Regions from separate parts of the Lysinibacillus sp. 2017 genome, predicted to be linked through region 3. Evidence: a T-box and tRNA genes for the amino acid it is inferred to sense, from the RefSeq annotation. Region 3 holds a T-box; the other regions hold tRNA genes.
The links. The T-box of region 3 lies ahead of trpS (tryptophan--tRNA ligase). A T-box ahead of a tRNA ligase gene usually reads a tRNA of that ligase, here a tRNA-Trp.
Positions count from the first base shown of each region.

Region 1: it encodes a tRNA-Trp, which carries the amino acid that the T-box ahead of trpS (tryptophan--tRNA ligase) is inferred to sense. The anticodon was not compared.
Region 2: it encodes a tRNA-Trp, which carries the amino acid that the T-box ahead of trpS (tryptophan--tRNA ligase) is inferred to sense. The anticodon was not compared.

Region 1 is NZ_CP029002.1:1,531,542-1,534,791, forward strand. Features, by position in the region: rRNA gene DCE79_RS07075 (23S ribosomal RNA) at 1-1,196, shown strand, start outside; rRNA gene rrf (5S ribosomal RNA) at 1,347-1,462, shown strand; tRNA gene DCE79_RS07085 (tRNA-Tyr) at 1,506-1,589, shown strand; tRNA gene DCE79_RS07090 (tRNA-Trp) at 1,598-1,671, shown strand; tRNA gene DCE79_RS07095 (tRNA-His) at 1,698-1,773, shown strand; tRNA gene DCE79_RS07100 (tRNA-Gln) at 1,800-1,874, shown strand; tRNA gene DCE79_RS07105 (tRNA-Lys) at 1,881-1,956, shown strand; tRNA gene DCE79_RS07110 (tRNA-Leu) at 1,976-2,060, shown strand; tRNA gene DCE79_RS07115 (tRNA-Arg) at 2,086-2,162, shown strand; tRNA gene DCE79_RS07120 (tRNA-Pro) at 2,168-2,241, shown strand; tRNA gene DCE79_RS07125 (tRNA-Ala) at 2,250-2,325, shown strand; tRNA gene DCE79_RS07130 (tRNA-Met) at 2,350-2,426, shown strand; tRNA gene DCE79_RS07135 (tRNA-Met) at 2,451-2,525, shown strand; tRNA gene DCE79_RS07140 (tRNA-Met) at 2,550-2,624, shown strand; tRNA gene DCE79_RS07145 (tRNA-Met) at 2,648-2,722, shown strand; tRNA gene DCE79_RS07150 (tRNA-Met) at 2,746-2,820, shown strand; tRNA gene DCE79_RS07155 (tRNA-Met) at 2,843-2,917, shown strand; tRNA gene DCE79_RS07160 (tRNA-Met) at 2,941-3,015, shown strand; tRNA gene DCE79_RS07165 (tRNA-Asp) at 3,019-3,094, shown strand; tRNA gene DCE79_RS07170 (tRNA-Phe) at 3,100-3,175, shown strand; tRNA gene DCE79_RS07175 (tRNA-Gly) at 3,179-3,250, shown strand, end outside.
Region 2 is NZ_CP029002.1:3,195,072-3,198,321, reverse strand. Features, by position in the region: rRNA gene DCE79_RS15715 (23S ribosomal RNA) at 1-249, shown strand, start outside; rRNA gene rrf (5S ribosomal RNA) at 385-500, shown strand; tRNA gene DCE79_RS15705 (tRNA-Asn) at 515-590, shown strand; tRNA gene DCE79_RS15700 (tRNA-Ser) at 601-692, shown strand; tRNA gene DCE79_RS15695 (tRNA-Glu) at 710-784, shown strand; tRNA gene DCE79_RS15690 (tRNA-Val) at 808-883, shown strand; tRNA gene DCE79_RS15685 (tRNA-Met) at 906-980, shown strand; tRNA gene DCE79_RS15680 (tRNA-Asp) at 985-1,060, shown strand; tRNA gene DCE79_RS15675 (tRNA-Phe) at 1,082-1,157, shown strand; tRNA gene DCE79_RS15670 (tRNA-Thr) at 1,181-1,256, shown strand; tRNA gene DCE79_RS15665 (tRNA-Tyr) at 1,263-1,346, shown strand; tRNA gene DCE79_RS15660 (tRNA-Trp) at 1,354-1,427, shown strand; tRNA gene DCE79_RS15655 (tRNA-His) at 1,456-1,531, shown strand; tRNA gene DCE79_RS15650 (tRNA-His) at 1,577-1,652, shown strand; tRNA gene DCE79_RS15645 (tRNA-Gln) at 1,676-1,750, shown strand; tRNA gene DCE79_RS15640 (tRNA-Gly) at 1,762-1,836, shown strand; tRNA gene DCE79_RS15635 (tRNA-Cys) at 1,843-1,916, shown strand; tRNA gene DCE79_RS15630 (tRNA-Leu) at 1,966-2,047, shown strand; gene DCE79_RS15625 (hypothetical protein) at 2,588-2,905, shown strand; gene DCE79_RS15620 (hypothetical protein) at 2,996-3,250, shown strand, end outside.
Region 3 is NZ_CP029002.1:734,616-737,865, reverse strand. Features, by position in the region: gene spxA (transcriptional regulator SpxA) at 850-1,248, opposite strand; T-box leader at 1,769-1,982, shown strand; gene trpS (tryptophan--tRNA ligase) at 2,075-3,064, shown strand.

The DNA.
Region 1 (3,250 bases), 800 kb from region 3:
TAACTTCGGGAGAAGGGGTGCTCTTTAAGGTGAATAGCCATGAAGAGCCGCAGTGAATAGGCCCAGGCGACTGTTTAGCAAAAACACAGGTCTCTGCAAAACCGTAAGGTGACGTATAGGGGCTGACGCCTGCCCGGTGCTGGAAGGTTAAGAGGAGTGGTTAGCGCAAGCGAAGCTGCGAATTGAAGCCCCAGTAAACGGCGGCCGTAACTATAACGGTCCTAAGGTAGCGAAATTCCTTGTCGGGTAAGTTCCGACCCGCACGAAAGGCGTAACGATCTGGGCACTGTCTCAACGAGAGACTCGGTGAAATTATAGTACCTGTGAAGATGCAGGTTACCCGCGACAGGACGGAAAGACCCCGTGGAGCTTTACTGTAGCCTGATATTGAATTTTGGTACAACTTGTACAGGATAGGTAGGAGCCAGAGATTCCGGAGCGCCAGCTTCGGAGGAGGCGTCAGTGGGATACTACCCTGGTTGTATTGAACTTCTAACCCATACCCCTTAGCGGGGTAGGAGACAGTGTCAGGCGGACAGTTTGACTGGGGCGGTCGCCTCCTAAAGAGTAACGGAGGCGCCCAAAGGTTCCCTCAGAATGGTTGGAAATCATTCGAAGAGTGTAAAGGCATAAGGGAGCTTGACTGCGAGACCTACAAGTCGAGCAGGGTCGAAAGACGGGCTTAGTGATCCGGTGGTTCCGCATGGAAGGGCCATCGCTCAACGGATAAAAGCTACCCCGGGGATAACAGGCTTATCTCCCCCAAGAGTCCACATCGACGGGGAGGTTTGGCACCTCGATGTCGGCTCATCGCATCCTGGGGCTGTAGTCGGTCCCAAGGGTTGGGCTGTTCGCCCATTAAAGCGGTACGCGAGCTGGGTTCAGAACGTCGTGAGACAGTTCGGTCCCTATCCGTCGTGGGCGTAGGAAATTTGAGAGGAGCTGTCCTTAGTACGAGAGGACCGGGATGGACACACCGCTGGTGTACCAGTTGTTCTGCCAAGAGCATCGCTGGGTAGCTATGTGTGGACGGGATAAGTGCTGAAAGCATCTAAGCATGAAGCCCCCCTCAAGATGAGATTTCCCATTACGCAAGTAAGTAAGACCCCTGAAAGACGATCAGGTAGATAGGTTCGAGGTGGAAGTGTGGTGACACATGGAGCTGACGAATACTAATCGGTCGAGGACTTAACCACATTTTATTGCATAACTCAATGAAACGTTTATCCAGTTTTGAAAGAACAATTCTTTCTACATATACACGGATGTTCTTTAAATTAAAAGGAACGTCTACTAAGAGCGCCACGTCCTGTGGCAAAGTAGACGCCATGACATCCATGTCAAAGTGAAGTGATGATGGCAAAGAGGTCACACCTGTTCCCATACCGAACACAGAAGTTAAGCTCTTTAGCGCCGATGGTAGTTGGGGGTTTCCCCCTGTGAGAGTAGGACGTCGCTTCGCTTAATTTTTATAAAAAGTATAATGTATAAAGCTCTATTATGTCGGAGGGGTAGCGAAGTGGCTAAACGCGGCGGACTGTAAATCCGCTCCTTAGGGTTCGGCGGTTCGAATCCGCCCCCCTCCACCACTTTTTATAGGGGCATAGTTTAAAGGTAGAACTACGGTCTCCAAAACCGTCAGTGTGGGTTCAATTCCTACTGCCCCTGCCAATTTTTAAATAAACAATATAATAGTGGCGGTTGTGGCGAAGTGGTTAACGCACCGGATTGTGATTCCGGCATTCGTGGGTTCGATTCCCATCAGTCGCCCCATTTTTAATATAAAAAATTAAAAACTTTGGGGTATAGCCAAGCGGTAAGGCAACGGATTTTGATTCCGTCATGCCCTGGTTCGAATCCAGGTTCCCCAGCCATTTTTAGTGCCATTAGCTCAGTTGGTAGAGCATCTGACTTTTAATCAGAGGGTCGAAGGTTCGAGTCCTTCATGGCACACCAGTTTTATAATATGTCTGCTGCGGGTGTGGCGGAATTGGCAGACGCACTAGACTTAGGATCTAGCGCCGCAAGGCGTGGGGGTTCGACTCCCTTCACCCGCACCATTTTTAATTTTAAAATAATAGTTTAGCGCTCGTAGCTCAATTGGATAGAGCATCTGACTACGAATCAGAAGGTTGTAGGTTCAAGTCCTGTCGAGCGCACCATTTTACGGAATGTAGCTCAGCTTGGTAGAGCACTTGGTTTGGGACCAAGGGGTCGTAGGTTCGAATCCTGTCATTCCGATCACAAATGAGGCCTTAGCTCAGCTGGGAGAGCGCCTGCCTTGCACGCAGGAGGTCAGCGGTTCGATCCCGCTAGGCTCCACCATAAAGATTAACAAATAAAGATACTGGCGGTGTAGCTCAGTTGGCTAGAGCACTCGGTTCATACCCGAAAGGTCGTGGGTTCGACTCCCTCTGCCGCCACCAAATTTTTCAAAATAATAGTATTATCGCGGGGTGGAGCAGTGGTAGCTCGTCGGGCTCATAACCCGAAGGTCACAGGTTCAAGTCCTGTCCCCGCAACCAAACTTTTCAAAATAATAGTATTATCGCGGGGTGGAGCAGTGGTAGCTCGTCGGGCTCATAACCCGAAGGTCACAGGTTCAAGTCCTGTCCCCGCAACCAAACTTTTCAAAATAATAGATTATCGCGGGGTGGAGCAGTGGTAGCTCGTCGGGCTCATAACCCGAAGGTCACAGGTTCAAGTCCTGTCCCCGCAACCAAACTTTTCAAAATAATAGATTATCGCGGGGTGGAGCAGTGGTAGCTCGTCGGGCTCATAACCCGAAGGTCACAGGTTCAAGTCCTGTCCCCGCAACCAACTTTTCAAAATAATAGATTATCGCGGGGTGGAGCAGTGGTAGCTCGTCGGGCTCATAACCCGAAGGTCACAGGTTCAAGTCCTGTCCCCGCAACCAACTTTTCAAAATAATAGTATTATCGCGGGGTGGAGCAGTGGTAGCTCGTCGGGCTCATAACCCGAAGGTCACAGGTTCAAGTCCTGTCCCCGCAACCAAATGGTCCCGTGGTGTAGCGGTTAACATGCCTGCCTGTCACGCAGGAGATCGCCGGTTCGATCCCGGTCGGGACCGCCATTTGTGGGTTTGTAGCTCAGTTGGTAGAGCATTAGATTGAAGCTCTAAGTGTCGGCGGTTCGATTCCGTCCAAACCCACCATATGCGGGTGTAGTTTAATGGTAAAACCTCAGCCTTCCAAGCTGATGTCGTGAGTTCGATTCTCATCACCCGCTC
Region 2 (3,250 bases), 1.3 Mb from region 3:
CTTAGTACGAGAGGACCGGGATGGACACACCGCTGGTGTACCAGTTGTTCTGCCAAGAGCATCGCTGGGTAGCTATGTGTGGACGGGATAAGTGCTGAAAGCATCTAAGCATGAAGCCCCCCTCAAGATGAGATTTCCCATTACGCAAGTAAGTAAGACCCCTGAAAGACGATCAGGTAGATAGGTTCGAGGTGGAAGTGTGGTGACACATGGAGCTGACGAATACTAATCGGTCGAGGACTTAACCACATTTTATTGCATAACTCAATGAAACGTTTATCCAGTTTTGAAAGAACAAAAGATGAATAAAATCATCAAAAATTCATTAAAAACACTTGACGTTAATGTAAAGTGTGATATAATTAATTGTGTCTTTCAAAAAGGTCTAGTGATGATGGCAAAGAGGTCACACCCGTTCCCATACCGAACACGGAAGTTAAGCTCTTTAGCGCCGATGGTAGTTGGGGGTTTCCCCCTGTGAGAGTAGGACGTCGCTAGGCTTACATAAAATTATTCCGAAGTAGCTCAGTTGGTAGAGCATCCGGCTGTTAACCGGCAGGTCGCAGGTTCGAGTCCTGCCTTCGGAGCCATCTAAATCTTGGAGAGTTGTCCGAGAGGCCGAAGGAGCACGATTGGAAATCGTGTATGCGGGTAAAACTGCATCAAGGGTTCAAATCCCTTACTCTCCGCCAGCCAAACTTTAAAAAATGGCCCGTTGGTCAAGCGGTTAAGACACCGCCCTTTCACGGCGGTAACACGAGTTCGATTCTCGTACGGGTCACCATTTACATTTATGAAGTCCAGCATGGAGGATTAGCTCAGCTGGGAGAGCACCTGCCTTACAAGCAGGGGGTCGGCGGTTCGAGCCCGTCATCCTCCACCATTAATTAACTTAATAATATTGTCGCGGGGTGGAGCAGTGGTAGCTCGTCGGGCTCATAACCCGAAGGTCACAGGTTCAAGTCCTGTCCCCGCAACCAAAATGGTCCCGTGGTGTAGCGGTTAACATGCCTGCCTGTCACGCAGGAGATCGCCGGTTCGATCCCGGTCGGGACCGCCATTTTATAAATAATACATATATGGGTCAGTAGCTCAGTTGGTAGAGCATTAGATTGAAGCTCTAAGTGTCGGCGGTTCGATTCCGTCCTGACCCACCATATAAATATAAAAGATAATTTTTGCCGGTGTAGCTCAGTTGGTAGAGCAACTGACTTGTAATCAGTAGGTCGAGGGTTCGACTCCTTTCGCCGGCACCATTACCTGGAGGGGTAGCGAAGTGGCTAAACGCGGCGGACTGTAAATCCGCTCCTTAGGGTTCGGCGGTTCGAACCCGCCCCCCTCCACCATCTTTATAGGGGCATAGTTTAAAGGTAGAACTACGGTCTCCAAAACCGTCAGTGTGGGTTCAATTCCTACTGCCCCTGCCAATTCTAATTAAACAAAATAATAATAATGGCGGTTGTGGCGAAGTGGTTAACGCACCGGATTGTGATTCCGGCACTCGTGGGTTCAATTCCCATCAGTCGCCCCATCTTTTATTTACGTTTAAGAGGTAAAATTAAATTATAATATATTGGCGGTTGTGGCGAAGTGGTTAACGCACCGGATTGTGATTCCGGCATTCGTGGGTTCAATTCCCATCAGTCGCCCCATTTATATATAATACTTAAAATTTTGGGGTATAGCCAAGCGGTAAGGCAACGGATTTTGATTCCGTCATGCCCTGGTTCGAATCCAGGTTCCCCAGCCATTTTTTATTTTGCGGAAGTAGTTCAGTGGTAGAACACCACCTTGCCAAGGTGGGGGTCGCGAGTTCGAACCTCGTCTTCCGCTCCAAAATACGGCGGCATAGCCAAGTGGTAAGGCACAGGTCTGCAACACCTCTACCACCGGTTCAAATCCGGTTGCCGCCTCCATTTTTTATCTAATCGGTTAAACCGGTTTTTTTTTACCTTTTTTTATTTTGCCGATATGGCGGAATTGGCAGACGCGCCGGACTCAAAATCCGGTTCCTTCGGGAGTACCAGTTCGACCCTGGTTATCGGTATCTGATTTAAGGTTTAACTGTCATAAACCTTATTACATCAAGACTTCTAGTATTTATACTAGGAGTCTTTTTTGTATTTATAGACTTAAAGCACTTTAATGATGAATCCGATAAGTAGAATCCTATGCGGAGGTATATTAATGGCTAAAAGAAGAAGTATAAATTTAACTAATGAAGAATTAAATTTAATTAGTTTTTTTTAATTAGATATATATTAATTGAAATTCTTAATGCTAAGATATGTGACTTAGTATTAAGAGACCTAAAGACTCCAGCATAACGCCTTTCGTGGCTTTTCCTTTGTACTCATTTCAGCCTTATTGTAATTCAATTATAAAATAATAAATTTTATATAGTATTAGTTAAAGAGAACCGTATCATAAGTAAGTGCGGTTTATAAAAAAAACAACTTCATGCCCATTCCCACTACATCTTAAATAAAAGTTGGTTTACGTTGTTAGTGTCGGATACACAAGATACTAGGTAATATCATTTTGGAATATGGTATAGTTAAATATTGGATGAAGGAGGTGTGGTAAGATGAAAGGTTGTTTAGTTTCCATAATAGGAATAATAGGATTAGGATTAGGTGTTGCTGTTTCGTTATTTGCGCATGCGATTGCATCAGGTATTCAATCAAATGAATTAAGTGAACAAGGAAATATCTCATTATTTTGGGTAGCTATTGGTTTTGTAGGGTTATTATTCATTTCAAAAAAACCAAAGTTTGGTGGGATTCTTCTTATTTTAAGTGGGTTAGTAGTAGGTTCTTTAATGCAGCCGATTGGCTATATAGCTACGGTACCTTTAGTGCTTGCAGGGATAATTGGTATGATTGGCAATAAAAAAGTTGCTTAGGAGGAATTATTAATAGGTTGTTTAAAAGGATTATTAAAGCTGATTATGGTTATAGTTATAGGTGGTTTATCATTTCTTTTAATAATTGGAATGTTTGTAAATAGTTTAAGAGACGGTGGTACAACCAATAATATTGAAGGCGGTATATTTCAGGATTCAAATGAAGTATTAAATATTTTGAATGAGGATCTATTAGGCATTAGTCAAAAGAGCCAGGACGAAATATTTATAGTTGTTGAACGTTATTCGAATACATATGGAACACAATCACTATCACCAGAAGAACAGCAATTATTTGATGAAATAGGAAGATTAGTGATTTATTACGGAGAATATTATAGTTCC
Region 3 (3,250 bases):
AACCCACAAAATTCAACGGACTCGCTTTAAAAGTAAACGGCGCCTTTGCTCGTCAACAGCGCCGCTCCTGAATACATGCAAAGGCATAATGGATTACACTTTGATTTGGCAGGCCTAGCACAAGACGCAAAGAAGAGTCGTACAGATATGTGCAACATATCTTTGCGACTCTGGGCGCCCAGCCTGCCAAAACCCGATACACTTTAATTACATCTCTATTAGAAGATGACTAGCTCTGACAATCCCTTCAACCCATAAAATTCAACGGACTCGCTTTAAAAGTAAACGGCGCCTTTGCTCGTCAACAGCGCCGCCCCTGAACACATGCAAAAGTAGAATGGATTAGCCTATGATTTGGCAGGCCTAGCATACCGCAACAGTATCAGTAGTAGGGACACGTACCACGTGACCCTGCTGCTGATATGCGGTTGCCTGCCAAAACCCAATACACTTTCATAACATCTCTATTAGAAGATGACTAGCTTTGACAATCCCTTCAACTCACAAAATTCAACGGACTCGCTATAAAAGTAAACGGCGCCTTTGCTCGTCAACAGCGCCGCCGCCCCCGAATACTTGTAAAGGCATAATGGATTACACTTTGATTTGGCAGGCCTAGCGCAAGACGCAAAGAAGAGTCGTACAGATATGTGCAACATATCTTTGCGACTCTGGGCGCCCAGCCTGCCAATACACAATACACTTTCATAACATCTCTATTAAAAGATGACTAGCTCTGACAATCCCTTCAACCCAATATATCGAAAGGATTACAAATAATATAAAACCATAAAAAAAAGATGTTACAATCGCAAATCTGCATCCGTAACATCATACTTACTTATATATTTAGTTAACCATACGTTGTGCTTCTTGTAATTGATATGCGCGAACTTTACGAGGTAGGAATCGGCGAATCTCATCTTCGTTATAGCCTACTTGTAAACGTTTTTCATCCAAAATAATTGGGCGGCGTAATAAGCCTGGGTGCTCTTGGATAAGCTCGTACAAACGTTGTAAAGGTAATGTCTCAACATCGACATTTAATTTTTGGAAGATTTTTGAGCGAGTGGAGATAATCTCATCTGTTCCATCTTCTGTCATACGTAAAATTTCTTTAATCTCACTAATTGTAAGAGGTTCAGAAAAAATATTGCGCTCTGTATATGGAATATCATGTTCCTCTAACCATGCTTTTGCTTTTCGACATGAAGTACAACTTGGTGAAGTAAATAATGTTACTAACATTTGTGTCACTTCCTCTCTTATTCATTTCAACTACTATGTGTCTCCAGTTCTAGACTCACCTGGACACTATATCTTCATTCAATTAAGTAAAAATCATTCATTAAAATGAAGTGAATTTATACATCAAAATCCTTAATTTAGAATTAATTTAATTTAAGATTCTCTTCTTATTATACAAGAAAATTTCATATTTGAATACACATTGTCAACAAAAAGGTCATAGAAGAAGAGATTTTTTGGTCATAAATATTCTCGAATAAGCTTATTTATTCTAAAGTGAATCACACAGTAGATTTACCCAGAATTTTTTAGTTATAAACTTCCATAAAAACTAATTTTAGTTCTCAATTAATAGCACCAATTGAGAAAATAGTAATAAGAAAAATGCTAATTATTCGTGAATTTACAATTATTAAGCTTAGTCTTTCTATTTTCCCTTCACTTTATACAATTAAAAATATTTTTTGGTGAAACAATTGCTTTTATTTTACAAAGTGCGTTATAATCACTTTCAAGATTATGAAAAACGAAGACGAAGAGTAGTACATTTAAAAAGAATGTGTAGAGAGTCTGTGGTTGGTGTGAACAGATCATTCATTAAATGGAATGGACTTCCGAGTTAGCTTTGTGAAAATTTCCAGTAGTAAAGCTCGTTCCTTCACGTTACGAAGAAGAGTGGCCTGTCATGGGCAAGCTGGGTGGTACCGCGGATTCTAACATCATTCGTCCCTTCTATTAGTTATTAATAGAGGACGCATGATGTTTTTTTATGTTCATTTCGCTATCAAGGCGAGATAGATTTCTTAAATTCAAGGAGGAATACCCAATGAAAACCATCTTTTCTGGCGTACAGCCAACAGGAACAATTACTTTAGGAAACTACATCGGTGCGATTAAACAATTCCCTGCACTACAGGACGATAACAACGCGATTTACTGTATCGTTGACCAACATGCGATTACCGTACCACAAGATCGTTTAGAACTACGCAAAAACATTCGTTCATTAGCAGCAATGTATATTGCAGTTGGCATTGATCCAAAAAAATCTACATTATTTATCCAATCTGAAGTACCAGCACATGCACAGGCAGGATGGATGTTGCAATGTGTCGCTTCAATTGGCGAATTAGAGCGTATGACACAATTTAAAGATAAATCAAACGGCAAAGAAACGGTTTCTGCCGCACTATTAACATACCCACCACTTATGGCAGCTGATATCCTTTTATATAATACCGATATCGTGCCCGTTGGTGATGACCAAAAGCAACATATCGAATTAACTCGTGATTTAGCAGAGCGTTTCAATAAGCGCTACAATGATGTATTAACGATTCCAGACATTCAATTACCTAAAGAAGGCGCGCGTATTAAATCCTTACAAGAGCCACTGAAAAAAATGTCAAAATCTGATACAAACACAAAAGCAACAATTCGTTTACTAGATACACCAAAAGAGATTGAGAAAAAAGTTAAATCAGCAGTAACTGATTCTGAAGGCATCGTAAAATATGACATTGAAAACAAACCAGGTGTTTCAAACTTATTAACAATTGAATCTGCATTATCAGGGTTGTCAATTGCTGATTTAGAAGCGAAATATGCAGGTAAAGGTTACGGAGACTTTAAAGCGGGTGTTGCTGAAGCTATCATTACACACTTAACGCCAATTCAAGAGCGCTATTATGCATTAATCGATTCTCCTGAATTAGATGAAATTTTAGACGAAGGTGCTATTAAAGCAAACGCCATCGCCTCAAAAACGGTTAAGAAAATGGAGAACGCGATGGGCTTAGGGCGTAAACGACGATAAACATCCCGATTATCGCACCAAAAAACATATAAAGTTCCGCACTATTAAATATGTACAAAAGCACCGCATGCCAGGAATAACCGAGTGTACGGTAATTTAAGTACAAGATGATATTACTAATCGACATCACACAAATGCCATAACAAAATAAAAAAAGTACAAAGCGTGTCATCAAATGGCCCCCTT